Regions from separate parts of the Butyricicoccus sp. genome, predicted to be linked through region 1. Evidence: riboswitches for the same ligand, from Rfam matches in the RefSeq annotation. Region 1 holds a riboswitch; the other holds the start of a gene.

Region 1 (7,279 bases):
ATCGTCACGATGCGTTTTGCCATCTGTGCAAGATGGTTGTCATGCGTGATGAGGATGATGGAGGTTCCCTGCTCATTGAGTGCAGTCAGCTTGCGCATAATATCCAGACCGGAAGCAGAATCCAGATTGCCGGTCGGCTCGTCCGCCATGATGATCGGCGGCTTTGCCGCTACTGCCCGCGCGATCGCAACACGCTGCTGCTGTCCGCCGGACATCTCGCCCGGACGGTGATCCATGCGCTTTTCCAGACCGACCGAGACTAACGCCTCCTGCGCCAGACGGCGGCGTTCCTCCCGCGGCATACCGCGGTAGATGAGCGGCAGCTCGACGTTTTCCAGCGCCGTCAGCGCCGGAATCAGATTAAAGCCCTGAAAGATAAACCCGATCTCCCGGTTGCGGATACCGGACAGTACGGACGGCTTCATATCGCTGACCAGCTGCCCGTTTAGATGATAGGAGCCGTAGGTTGGAATATCCAGACAGCCGAGAATGTTCATCAGCGTGGACTTGCCCGAGCCGGACTGTCCCAGAATGCACAGGAACTCCCCCCATTGCACCTGCAGCGAGATGTCATCCAGTGCACGCACTTCGTTTTCTCTTCCTTCGTTGTAAATCTTGCTCATGCGCTGAACGTCAATTAACAATTCAGCGCGGCGCTCCGTGTCAGGAGTCTGCGCGTTTCTTTCCCACATAAGCGCGCCCTCCTTAACCGACGGACATGCCGTCACCCGACATTTCGGCATACAGATCGCTCGGACCGGCGAGGAATACCTCGGTGCCCTCTTCCAGACCGCCGAGGATTTCCGTGTTGGTCGAATCGGCAATGCCGGTCTCAACCGGTACAAGCTGATAATCCTCCGGAATGCCTTCGGTACCCTCGGGGATCGGCAGGGTTTCCTCAAACGGAATCTCGTTTCCGTTCTCGTCCGTCAGCGGCTTGGCGAATACAGCTGTGCCGCTGTCCGTGTTGACGATAGCCGACGACGGTACCATCAGGCAGCCGTAGGACGAGGCCGTCGTGATTTTATATTCGATCGACATACCGCTGTAAATTTTCTGTCCCTCCAGCGGATCCACCGAAATGACCGCCTTGAAGGTCGGCATGCTGCCCTGCCCGTTACTGGAGTTCTGTGTCGGCTCCAGCGCAACCGACTGTACCTCGCCGGTCAGCGAAATCTCGGAGCCGTCCGAAGCGTACATCGTCATAGTCGCCTGCTGTCCCTGCTGCACCGAGCCGATATCCATTGAGGAGACCTCGGCGTTGACGACAATATCATTCAAATCAGCAACCACAACGAGCGTCTCCGAGCCGGTCGCCTCCTGTCCTTCAACGGCGTTCAGGCTGACAACAACGCCGTCTATCGGAGAGGTAACGGTCGAGTTCTGAATCTTCTGCTGCAGTTCGGCAATGTGTGCCCGCTTTTCGTCTGCAACCGTCTTTGCGCTGGCAACCGTGCGGTTTGCCGCCGCAATACCATTCTGCGCGGCTGAAATCTCATCCTGAGAAGCGTCACTCGACAGGGACATGATAAGCGCACCGCCGTTGTAGGTGCTGTAGCTTGTGCCGTTCAGCTTGATGATCTCGCCGCTTATCTGTGCGGTGACGGCTTCCTCGCGGCTGTATTCCAGTGTGCCTGCGTTCGCCGGATAGATCGCACCGAGGCGTCCGGCATTGATTGTCGCTGTGGCTGTCATGCCCTTTGTCAGCGAACCAGGGTTATTCACCGTAATGCCGACGCGAATAACGCGCACACCTTCACTCGAAATCTGCTGCGCTGTCTCGACCGACGATACCGTACCGCTCACCTCGCTCATCGCAGAAGCGATGGATACCGTGGCCGCCTGTCCGGTGCGAATGCTGCGGGCATATTCGGCGCTGAACGCCAGCGTCAGCTTCATCTGGCGGTCATTTACCATGTAGCCGATGACCTGTCCCTCGCTCACCTGCTCACCGACACGGAAGGACACATCCTTGTTGTCCGAATCCTTCGTCGGAATCAGTTTGCCGGTAAACGGCGCCGTGATGTGCAGACGGCTCAGTTTTCTCTGCGCCGTGCTCAAGTCGGACTGTGCCTTGGAGACCTCCAGCTGCGCGTCCGAGACACCGCGTTCCGCCTCGGTCAGCTCCTTTTGTGCATCCGCAAGCTCCTTGCGGGTTTCGGTCGGGTCGATCACCAGCAGCGGATCGCCGGTGTGCACCTCGTCGCCCTCGGCAACCAGCACCTGTGTTACCTTGCCCTTAACCTCCCGGCCAAGCTCCTCACGTTTTTTGGCAGCAGTAACGCCGCTTCCCTCTATGTAGGTCTCTAGATCGCCGCAACTGACCGCAGCCGTGGTTTGCGTCACATTCTCCGTGCCCGCATCGCGGGATTTCACCACAGCCCAGATGCCGCCGCCAAGCAGCAGCGCAACCGCCGCCGCCGTAATGCCGATACGCGCACCCTTGCTCAGTCTGCGCTTTTTGCGATTCATTTTGTCTGCGTATTTGTTGCGCTTGGGCGACGCCTCGGCTGCAGGCTCTGCCGCGATTTCATCCTGTACCGCAGGCACTGCCTGCGTCTGCTCTAAAGGCGATTCTTCCTGTTTTTTGTGTCTGCCGAATACCTTCTTCTCGTTTTGACTCATACTATGATGTCCTTTCTGTTCTCTATCCATTATTGATAAAGCGGCATAGCCGCCCTATTTCCACGTAAATCTGTGCTTGTAAAAGGTTAAGCATCCTAATCTGAGTGAATATGACTTTTTCAGCGGCACCTCCACTGCCGCTTCCGATCGCTGTCAGACTTTCTCGGGATTCGTTCCCCTGTCCGCATATTGCACATTTGTGCATCGGACATGTATTACCATCATATTAGCATATTGCACAAATCCTTGCAAGACATGTTTGCTTACAATTTAGTGAAAAACACATCCGGACGGTTGGGTGACGGGCGGAAACGATAAGTTAGAATAAGCTAACCCATCTGCAGTATATACCGTAACTAATAAGGCTGTATATGTCTGTGCTTTCCTTTATTATATGAGCAGAGCAGGTTTTATGCGCTGTCCAAAAGTAAATTTTCAACGCTTGTTTTCCTGCGCTGGCAAAACGCGTTTGCTTATCATATTTTCTGGCTTCCGTCACAGCATTTGCATCTCATATTTCGACCTTTGGTGCGCAACCTACTATCAGCAAAACCCAACACACCAAACCGAATCGAAAAGGAGCGAACAAACATGACTAACACGAAAAATGGTTCTAATCAGGGCATGGTACCGGAAGCACGCGCGGCAATGGATCGCTTCAAAATGGAGGCAGCTGCCGAGGTCGGCGTAAACCTCAAGCAGGGCTATAACGGCGATCTGACCAGCCGTCAGGCCGGCTCCGTAGGCGGTCAGATGGTGAAGAAGATGTGTCCCGTACATACTTCAAGCTTCGCGCGGGAAAATCGCACCGCGGTCGGGCACTGTGTGAGCGTTCAGTATATTGCCGGGTGGATATAGCGCAGTCTATATGCCTATCGCACAGCATTGCCTTATCTGTGAATAACCATCAGATCTTCCTCATCTTCCCTCGCATGAGATAAGAAAAACAGCGCACAGCTTGCTTTCGCTTCGCTGTGCGCTGTCGTTTCCCGTGGACTATTATGTTCTTTTGTTTTTAACTAAGTGACATTGCCCTAAAGTCGGGAGATTTTTTACTTTTCCAGTTCGGTCCAGTCACGAGTTTCGCGCAGCTTGCTCCACTTCTCGTGCTTGTTTTCCTTGATGCCGTAATAGTGGCTGTTCGTAGCCTCCTGTACGGCCAGGTAATACCATGTGGAAGTATCGGAGTTGTCGCTCCACTTGATCATGTCGTTGTGCAGGTCCTTTGCAGTCTCCGGAAGGCGCTTGAGGACGCGGTTTACGAGCGTCATCGCCTCGGCACGGGTGATCTTGTTATTCGGACGGAAGGTGCCATCGGTATAACCGTTGATCCAGCCGTTGTTGGCAGCGGCGCTGATTTCGTCCTTTGCCCAGTGGGATGCAATGTCGCTGAAGTCAACAGCGGTCGTGTTGGCCTTGTCGTCAAAACGAGCTGCGATCGCAGCGAACTCCGCACGGGTGATCGGCGCATTCGGATTGAACTTGCCGTGGCTGTCACCCTTTACGATGCCCATAGCGCTCAGCGTAGAAACAGCGTGGTTGTACCATGCGCCGGCTGCTACGTCGGAGTAGCTGTTGGACTTGGTGGAGTTTGCATTGCGGGTCTCATCGGTGAGCAAACGGAAGAAGATGGTTGCTACCTCAGCACGTGTAATGCCGTTCTGCGGACGGACGGTGCTGTCCGGATAGCCTACGATGTAAGCATAGTGGTCATCGCCGTTCAGACCGGTCGGTACATTATCCGGAATGGTAACGGTGGGCTTGCGGCTGCCGCCGCCACCGCCGCCGGAGGATTTTTTCGTAAAGGTCCATACGCCGTGCAGCGTAAGGTCTGCGGTCAGCTGCTGCTCGCCAGTCAGAACCGTACCGTCATCCTTTTTCCAGCCGTTGAAGGAGAATGTACCGTTCACGCCATCCTTCGAGCCGGACACGCTGGCCGGAACCTCTGCAACGGTATAGCTGCTGCCCTTAACCAGCGTCTGCTTTGCCGGAGCGGTATAGCCTTCCGGCAGGTCACCGGTAACATCATACGTCAGCGTGTACATCAGCGGATGCGCTGCCTTGAGCGTAATGTACTGCGTGTCCTTTTCAACCGGGGTATACTCATCAATATACCCGTCAGCCGTTTCCGCCGTCCAGCGGCCGATCGGCTCACGAACGCCCTGCGCAGCATTCCATTTATACCAACCGTCATGATACCAACCGGTAATCTCCATATTGTCGGAGGACAGAATGCGGTCGCCGCTCATGTCCTTTGCATTCGGGAGCGTAAAGGTCGAGTTGCTGAAGAAAAACAGGTCGTCGCCTGCGGTCGCTGCGGTATTGTTATACACTGCGCTGTTTGCCGCGATGTTGATATTGGACGCAGTCGCGTAGATGCCGCCGCCGTAGCCGGATGCGATGTTGTTGCACAGTGCGCTGTTTGCCACGATGTTGATGTTCGTGGAAATATTTGCATAGATAGCACCGCCGTAGGAAGCGTTATTTTCTAAACAATTGGTGTTATTGCCAATCGTCAGTTCTTCTATCTCATGAACAGCAATGGCACCACCATAGACGGCGGAATTTTTCTCAAAGGTGCAGTCTGTAATATCGAGCGTTCCATGGTCAACATACACCGCTCCGCCCATATTATTTGTGACATTTCCCGAAAAAGCGGAGCCAGTAATGGCGCATTTCACATTTCTAGCCAGCTGAATTGCTGCTCCAGCAGCCTTTCCGGAGTGGTTTTCTTCAAAAGTGGAATTTACAATCGTTGTATTGCCACTGCGAGACTGTATTGCTCCGCCCTGATTTTTTTCAAACCGACATTTTGCAACTTCAAGGTCTCCTTCCCACTCAATTGCACTGCCGGAACCAGCATTTTTCAGAGTGCCGTTTTTCACAATAAGTTTTGAGGGCCAACAATTTGAGCTACCGGTTCGCCAGATACACTTCTGAGAATTTCCATCAATACTGTATTGGTTCAAATCGATGGTTAATTCGCCGTCAAAATTCTTAGTTACTTCAACTTTGACACTCTCTGTAATATCTTTCAGCAGTTCAATGGTGTCGCCCGGCTTAGCCGCTGCCATCGCGTCAGCAACAGTCGGATACATGGTATCGCCGATCTTTGCAGCGTTTTTCGGTGCTTCCGGTTCTGCCGGAGTTTCCGGTTCTGTCGGGTTCTCCGATTCTGCCGGAGTCTTCGATGTGGATGTGCTGCCTCCTGCAGTGGTGTTCTCACCTGCAGGTTTTACGTCCTCAGAAGGCTGACCGTCCTCGGAATTTGTGTCCTTAGGAGACTGGCCTTCCGTCTTAGGCGCTTCGGGGTTTGTGTCCTCAGAAGACTGACTGTCCATCTGAGACACTGCGGGATTTGCGTTTGTTTCATTTTGAGCAGCAGACTGAACCTGCTCCTGCGTTGTCATTTCTTTCTGCTCCGTTTCATCCGCTGCAAATGCGAACGGAGACATCGTCAGCATCATGGATGCCGCCAGAATGCTGGCTAAGAATCGATTATTTTTTCCTGTTTTCATCATGAAAACCCCTCCTTCAATAGTAAAAGACTACTATGAAGAAGCTGCATTAGGAAACCGGCTGCCATGCGGAATACCTTCCGTTTAGGCCCTTGGCTTTGCGAGACCGGCTTTCACCGATGGTGCCCTTGTCTGTACAACTTACTCCTTATCGAGTAGCACAGATGGTTGGTTCTTTTTGAAATGGCTGTTGGCAACGCAGAATGGTTGTTCAGTCTCCAAATAAAATACCCCCTTTACAGCGCGCATAGCTCTGCAAGGGGGTAACAAAGTACCTTTGGCAACCGGCTGCCATGCGGAAGAAAGTCTTCCGTTTAGGCCCATTTAGCTTTGCGACACCGGTTTTCACCGGCTGTGCCTTTGTCTGTACCTGTACCCCTTTACGGAAGTCATGCACAGAATTTTACGATCTTTTCTGTCGGCAGACACGCCGGACTGCATACACAGCCCTTTGCCTGCGCAGGACAGAAATCCTCCGGATCCTCTTCTTTAGTATACCATAAATGCCCGCGAACAACAAGCAAATACTGTAAAAACGAAGAAGAGTTTCAATCCGGAATCGCTTTTTATGCAAGAAATCGCCGCTGATCGGGCATAAACATATCCAATCAGGACCATTTGCATACAAAATAAAATGAAAAAGTGTTAAGCCGCAGCTACTGCAAGCGCATCGCTGGTGTTGGTGTAGGTCAGCGGAGATACACAGTCATGCAGGGTTTTTGCGTTCTTCACGCTGCGGGTAACCGCGTAGGTCAGATCAATCTGATACCACTTGCCATTCAGGTTTACCTTGTTCCAAGCATGGTAACTGGAGCCGACATAGCCCTTAGTCAGTGCGCACGGGATGCCCTGGCTGCGGCACATTGCTGCAAACAGCGAGGAAAAATCGTAGCAGATACCGGTAGTGCCCTTCAGGGTAGCGGCGGTATCCGGGATGTACTTGGTGATCTTGCCACTGGTGATCTCATTCACCAGCTTGTTATCATAAGTATAACGGCTTGCCATATAGTTGTAGATGGCGATAACCTTAGCCTCGTCGGTCTTAGCGTTCCTGCAGAGTTCAGCAGCCTTAGCGGATACCGTATCACCCTTGGAGAACTGAACCTCGGAAGTGGAGGCCAGATACGGAGCATAGC
Region 2 (7,279 bases), on a different contig from region 1:
GTTACCGCAGCAGCAGTAAATGATGTTGTGGATATGAGTAATTCCACCCACGGTTATGTTACCGTAAACTACTCCTCGAGTGCAAGGCTCAAGGTTGGTATTCAGTACAACGACGGCAAGACCGTATTCCATGATTGCCCGAGCGGCAAGGATGCTTCCTTCTCTCTCGATAAGGGCAACGGCAAGTACACCGTAACGCTGTACCGCAACGTTTCCGGTACGTCCTATCAGCAGGTCGAGTCCAAGTCCATGAACGTAACCGTTAAGGACAGCTACGCTCCGTATCTGGTTTCCACTTCCGAGGTTCAGTTCTCCAAGGGTGATACGGTATCCGCTAAGGCTGCTGAGCTCTGCAGGAACGCCAAGACCGACGAGGCTAAGGTTATCGCCATCTACAACTACATGGCAAGCCGCTATACTTATGATAACAAGCTGGCAAATGAGATCACCAGCGGCAAGATTACCAAGTACATCCCGGATACCGCCGCTACCCTGAAGGGCACCACCGGTATTTGCTACGATTTTTCCTCGCTGTTTGCAGCAATGTGCCGCAGCCAGGGCATCCCGTGTGCACTGACCAAGGGTTACGCCGGCTCCAGCTACCACGCTTGGAACAAGGTAAACCTGAATGGCAAGTGGTATCAGATTGACCTGACCTATGCGGTTACCCGCAGCGTGAAGAACGCCAAAACCCTGCATGACTGCGTATCTCCGCTGACCTACACCAACACCAGCGATGCGCTTGCAGTAGCTGCGGCTTAACACTTTTTCATTTTATTTTGTATGCAAATGGTCCTGATGGGATACGTTTATGCCCAATCAGCGGCGATTTCTTGCATAAAAAACGATTCCGGATTGAAACTCTTCTTTGCTTTTACAGTATTTGCTTGTTGTTCGCGGGCATTTATGGTATACTGAAGAAGAGGATCCGGAGGATTTCTGTCCGGCTCGGGCAAAGGGCTGTGTATGCAGTCCGGCGTATCTGCCGACAGAAAAGATCGTAAAATTCTGTGCATGACTTCCGTAAAGGGGTACAGATACAGACAAAGGCACAGCCGGTGAAAACCGGTGTCGCAAAGCTAAATGGGCCTAAACGGAAGACTTTCTTCCGCATGGCAGCCGGCTGCCAAAGGTGCTTTATACCCCCTTGCAGAGCTATGCGCGCTGTAAAGGGGGTATTTTATTTGGAGGTTGAAACTGCATTGCATTCTGAGATTATCGCAAACCCACAAACACATGATCTGTGCGGCTCGTTGAGGAGCAAGTTGTACAGACAAAGGCACCATCGGTGAAAGCCGGTCTCGCAAAGCCAGGGGCCTAAACGGAGGTTTTTTTCTCTCCGCATGGCAGCCGGTTGCCAGAAATACATTTGCAATCCCTCTCGATCAGCATGCACGCTGACCAAGGAGGTATTCCTATGTTAAAAAAGAATATGCGTAAACGTCTGCTCGCAGGAGCACTTGCGACTATCATGGCGCTGACCATGTGCCCGACCTGGGCGCTGGCCGACGATGAAGGCATCACTACCCTTCCGGCACCGGAAGACCAGATGCCGGTTGTCGACAGTACTCCCGCAGAAGACACCATTCAAACTCCCGATGCTGGGACCCAAGGACAGCCTGAGGCTCAGGATCCTGCACAGGCACCGTCCGGCGGTACGGACATCGAGGAGACTGGCAATAATAGCAATTCCAATGAAAATGATTCTCAGAATAATGATGCAGTAAGCAATTCTCCGACGGATACAATTAGCGTGCAGGAGGTTCAAATCGACCGCGCATGGAATTGGCAGCAGGAAGCCAAGTACTTCGTGCTTCTGCCGAACCGTGATAAGCCGACGAGCGGCGAAAGCCAGGGCCAAGAAAGCTACCTGCCGAATGACACCTCGGACGGCGGCGTTACCGACCGCGACAATTTCAAAGGCTACAAAGGCTATCTGACCGCGAAGGGCAAGAAGATTGCTGATAAGAATTACAGCATCTACGATGCCACGAACGGTTATACCAAGATTGATGGCGTTGAAAGCGAATATCTGGATCCTCCGGAAAACCTCGGTTTCTTCACCAAGGCCAACTGGTCGGAAGATGGCAAAACCTACATCAAGGATTCCAATCCCTCTGATCCGTTCTCGGTACTGGGCGAAAACTTTAATGTGAATAATATTAGAGTTGTATGGTACACCATTAAGTATCAGGTAGACGGCTATCATGTCGACGGCTATGTAGCCGGTGTTCCGGTTAAGGTTACTTATCATTCTAACTATGGTACTATCCCCGGCACGACCGACGATTCCCGCGAAGTTGCTGCAATGAGCGGTGATACATATACCGTTCTTGATAACATGTTCACCGTCCCGACCGGATTCAGCTTCGGCGGCTGGTATGTTGACGGTAACAAGTATGAAGTTGGCTCTAAGCATCTTCTGATGACCGACCTGCATCTGTACGCAAAGTGGATTCCGAATCCGTATACTGTAACTTGGAAGATTTCTGAGGACGCAGAGGATTCTCTCGATACTCAGGCGGTAAACTACAATGGTTATCCGACTAAGGATCCGAAGGATCAGGCAAGCAAGGCTTCTGACACTCAGTATGATTACAGGTTCAAGGGTTGGAAACTAGCAGGCACTGCAGATACTGCACTGGTTAATCCGAAGGAACGCGCAGTGACTGCGGACGTAACCTACATTGCGGTATTCGAGCCGGTAACGCGCCAGTACACGGTAACTTGGAAGAACTCGGATGACGCTGTAGATCCTCTCGATACTCAGGCGGTAAACTACAATGGTTATCCGACTAAGGATCCGAAGGATCAGGCAAGCAAGGCTTCTGACGCGCAGTATACTTACGAGTTTGCAGGTTGGAAGCTGGTAGGCACTGAAGATACTGCACTGGTTAATCCGAAGGAACAAGCAGTTACTGCGGACGTAACCTACATTGCAGTTTTTAAGCCGATTGCCCGCCAGTACACCGTAACTTGGAAGAATGCTGATAACGCTGTAAATGCTCTCGATACTCAGACGGTTGCTTACAACAACAAGCCGACCAAGGACCCGAAGGATCAGGCAAGCAAGGCTTCTGACGCGCAGTATACTTACGAGTTTGCAGGTTGGAAGCTGGCAGGCACCGCAGATACTGCACTGGTTGACCCGACTACTATCGCAGTGGTTAAGGACGTAACTTACATCGCAGTATTTAAGCCGATTACCCGCCAGTATACCGTAACCTACTACGTTGACGGCGAGAAGCAGGGTGACGAGGAGACTTATAACTACGGCACTCGGGTAAAGATTCGTGACAACGCTGTTAAGGAAGGCCACACCTTCTCTGGCTGGAAGATTGGTAACGAAGCTGCAAAGGAATTCAATATCAAGAGCAACGTTATCATCCAAGGCTTCTTTACACAGAATACGCAGCATTACACCATCAACAAGCACTTCTACAACGAGAAGGACGTTGAGGTTAAGGTAGAGAACGGTAAGACCAAGACCGGCAATGAGTATGCACTGGTTGCTGAGCTTTACAAGAATGATGCGGTAAACCAGACCGTTGACGGCAAGACCTACGTTTACGTTCCGGGTCTGACCAAGGTTACCGATAACCTTGAAAAGCTGACCAAGGACGTTACCATCGACCTGTACTACTACCTTGACGTCAAGGGCGGTGAGAAGCCGGACGAGACCGGCAATGGCACCCCGGACGCATGGGAGTACCGTCTTGCATTCAAGGTTGTAAACGGCGAGTGGAACAACGGCGGCAACGCTGACATCGTTGTTTACGTTCCGTTCAAGGACTATAAAAACGGCGATGAGCTCAAATACGTTGTGGTTCCGATCACCCGTATCCCGGCCGTGGGTGACAAGCCGAACTCCGGCTACCGTGCTGGTTCTTGGGATACGACTCCTGTCGGTAATGCAAAGGTTGAGAAGGACACCGTCTTCACCTATACCTATGCGAAAAAATCCTCCTCCGGCGGCGGCGGTGGCGGCGGCGGCCGCAAGCCTACCGTTACCATTCCGGATAATGTACCGACCGGTCTGAACGGCGATGACCACTATGCTTACATCGTAGGCTATCCGGACAGCACCGTTCGTCCGCAGAACGGCATTACCCGTGCTGAGGTAGCAACCATCTTCTTCCGTCTGCTGACCGACGAGACCCGCAATGCAAACTCTACGAAGACCAACAGCTACTCCGACGTAGCAGCCGGTGCATGGTACAACCACGCAGTTTCTACGCTGAGCGCTATGGGCATTGTAAAGGGTGACAGCCACGGCAAGTTCAATCCGAATGCGCCGATCACCCGTGCGGAGTTCGCTGCGATCGCAGCTCGTTTTGACGACAAGGCCAACACGACTGCTGTTGACTTCAGCGACATTGCATCCCACTGGGCAAAGAACGAAATCAGCGCCGCTTCCAACAACGGCTGGATCAACGGTTATACCGACGGCACCTTCCGTCCGAATAACAAGATCACCCGTGCCGAGGCGATGACGCTCGTAAACCGCGTCCTCAAGCGCCTTCCGGAGACTGCAAAGGATCTGCACAACAACATGATCAAGTGGAGCGACAACTCCGATACTTCCGCATGGTATTACCTGGCCGTACAGGAGGCTACGAACAGCCACTATTACGACATCAAGGGAAACAAGCACGAGAAGTGGAGCAAGCTGCGCGAAACTCGTGATTGGACCGAACTGGAAAAGTAAATACTTTCCTATAAGGGCGAACGAATCCCCCGGCCATTGGTCGGGGGATTTTATTGCGCTGATAGTTTTTTTCTAAAGGAAACAAATTTCGGCAAATTTTTCTTGTTAAAATTATAACATATTGTCCTTGTGGTTTTTATATCATAGGTTCATAATAGGGATTGCCGAAAGGGAAAAGAGGAATTAAAGTTGACTACGTTGTCATGCCGCAGTGGAAGCTGTTTCTGGTACAGCTGCTGAACATCGCCGGCCTTGGTCCGATCTTCGGCGCACTGCAGGGCGCTCTATGGGGTCCGGTCGTATTCCTGTGGATCACATTCGGTACCATTTTTGCCGGCGGCGTACACGATTATTTCTCCGGCATGATCAGTGAGCGAAACGACGGTGCCTCCATCGCAGAGGTTACCGGCAAGTACCTCGGTCACACCATGCAGAATATCATGCGTGTGTTCTCAGTTGTACTGTTGATCATGGTTGGTACGGTATTTGCAGTCGGCCCGGCCGGTTTGATCGTTACGCTGTGCAAGAGCAACGGTGTGTCCGGTGTGCTTTCGACCACGCTGTTCTGGCTGATCCTCATCCTGGTTTACTACTTTATTGCAACCTTTATTTCGATCGATAAGATCATCGGTAAGGTATACCCGCTGTTCGGCATGTGCCTGATCATCATGGCGGTCGGTGTTATCATCGGTATCTTCACCAACCCGAATTACACCATTCCGGAGATTTGGTCTCACCTGTACAATATGCACCCGTCCGGTACGCCGGTATGGAGCTTCATGTTCATCACGGTTGCATGCGGTGCAATTTCCGGCTTCCATTCCACGCAATCGCCGCTGATGGCGCGCTGCATGAAAAACGAGAAGCAGGGTCACTTCGTATTCTACGGTGCAATGGTAGCCGAAGGCATTATCGCACTGATCTGGGCGGCAGCCGGCTGTGCTCTGTATGAGGTCACCGGCGGTCTCAACACCGGTCTGGCGGAAGCGCTGGCAGGCGGTCAGTCCGCAGCGATCTACGATGTATGCTCCAAGACCATGGGCGGCGTTGGTATTGCTCTGGCCATGATCGGCGTTGTTATCTGCCCGATTACTTCCGGTGATACCGCATTCCGTTCCGCTCGTCTGACGCTGTCCGACTGGTTCCACATGGATCAGAGTTCGTACGCAAACCGCCTGAAGCTGTGCATCCCGGTACTCGGTATCGGCGCTATCCTCGGCATCGGCAATGCGACCGGTCTGATCGACTACACGGTTATCTGGCGTTACTTCAGCTGGACCAACCAGACGCTCGCTATGATCGTTCTGTGGGCAGCAGCTATGTACCTGTTTACCGAAAAGAAGAACTTCTGGATTGCAGCTGTTCCGGCTACGTTCATGAGTGCAGTTTCCTGCACCTATTTCATCCTCGCACCGGAGTGCCTCGGCAGCCTGCTGAACAGCAAGACGGCGGACGGCGCGGTAATTTACAATACCGAAGTGGCGTACCCGATCGGTATTGTATTCGCGGCACTGCTGCTCGCACTGTTCATCCGTGCGACCAAGAAGCGCGGCGCAAAGAAATCTGCTTGAATATAATAGCATTGCTGCAGCCGGCCGTTCCTTTGTGCGGTCGGCTGCGGCCATCCATAACGATAATTGCGGGGTGACGGAAAATGTTGAAACCTTATCCGCTCAGCGCGGGACGTATTGATGACGCGTCGCTTGCCGAGGATAAAAAAACCTGTCGGAAAATCGGTCCGTGCGGCATCGGCAGGCATGCCCTCTATTTGAACAGCTTTTTTGTTGACCGGCGGTATTATGTTCCGTTTTCCATGGTAACGCGTGTGTACAAGCGCGTTGCGATGAGCAAGGGCGGCTTTTCCGGCAAGGGCATTTTCGCCACGCTGTCCTATCTGGTCGTGGAGTTCGACGGCGGACAGAAGGTGTGCAATTTCAAGTATGAGCAGCAGGTCGATGAGTTTCTGAGCGTTATCCGAGCTGAGCACCCGTCTATTCCGTGTGTCAGCGCGGCGGCAGAGCAGCGCATTGCCGAGGAGAAGGCTCGCCGGGAGGAAGAAGAGCGCAATCGTCCGCCGATGAGCGCACAGGCGGAGAAAACCGTGCAGGCACTCGATAACGCAATCGACTATCTGGAGCGCCGTCCTGAGCTGACCGAACGACTGAGCGCAGCCGCAAAACGCCGCCGGAACTTTCAGTGTACGAACGGCAGCTACCGCTGGGCCGCTATGGCGATCACATTGCTGGGATTTGCGGCGCTGGCTTACGGTATCGTTTCCTTCGTGCGTCACGGCTCGTTCTCGATTTATTTTACGCTGTTCGGTCTTGCCGCGATTTTCACGTTTGCAGGCTTCAGCGTCCTGCCGACAGCACGCAACAACCGTACCTCCATCATGCAGAATGATGCGCAGGCACAGGAGAAAATGCAGGCTTACCTTGCGGATTATATGAATTTCCCGCTGCCGGCCCGCTATGCACATCCGGTTGTGCTGCGCCGCATGCAGCGTGCCGTCATGGATGGCCGCGCAGTGACCGCTGCGCAGGCGCTCGACGTTGTGAAGGCAGACCTGAA

Evidence for each region. Region 1 has a riboswitch for cyclic di-GMP ahead of ACWVX6_RS10390 (S-layer homology domain-containing protein). Riboswitches for the same ligand answer to the same signal wherever they lie in the genome.
Region 2: another riboswitch for cyclic di-GMP. It lies ahead of ACWVX6_RS01915 (S-layer homology domain-containing protein); the one in region 1 lies ahead of ACWVX6_RS10390 (S-layer homology domain-containing protein).

What each region holds. Positions count from the first base shown of each region.
Region 1 covers NZ_CDRQNY010000042.1:124-7,402, reverse strand. The annotation lists gene ACWVX6_RS10405 (ABC transporter ATP-binding protein) at 1-692, opposite strand, end outside; gene ACWVX6_RS10400 (HlyD family efflux transporter periplasmic adaptor subunit) at 706-2,625, opposite strand; gene ACWVX6_RS10395 (alpha/beta-type small acid-soluble spore protein) at 3,217-3,483, shown strand; gene ACWVX6_RS10390 (S-layer homology domain-containing protein) at 3,678-6,146, opposite strand; cyclic di-GMP riboswitch class I at 6,193-6,280, opposite strand; cyclic di-GMP riboswitch class I at 6,420-6,512, opposite strand; partial or broken gene ACWVX6_RS10385 (transglutaminase-like domain-containing protein) at 6,789-7,279, opposite strand, start outside.
Region 2 covers NZ_CDRQNY010000003.1:61,117-68,395, reverse strand. The annotation lists gene ACWVX6_RS01920 (transglutaminase-like domain-containing protein) at 1-762, shown strand, start outside; cyclic di-GMP riboswitch class I at 1,039-1,131, shown strand; cyclic di-GMP riboswitch class I at 1,269-1,362, shown strand; gene ACWVX6_RS01915 (S-layer homology domain-containing protein) at 1,418-4,708, shown strand; gene ACWVX6_RS01910 (carbon starvation CstA family protein) at 4,870-6,279, shown strand; gene ACWVX6_RS01905 (ATPase P) at 6,363-7,279, shown strand, end outside.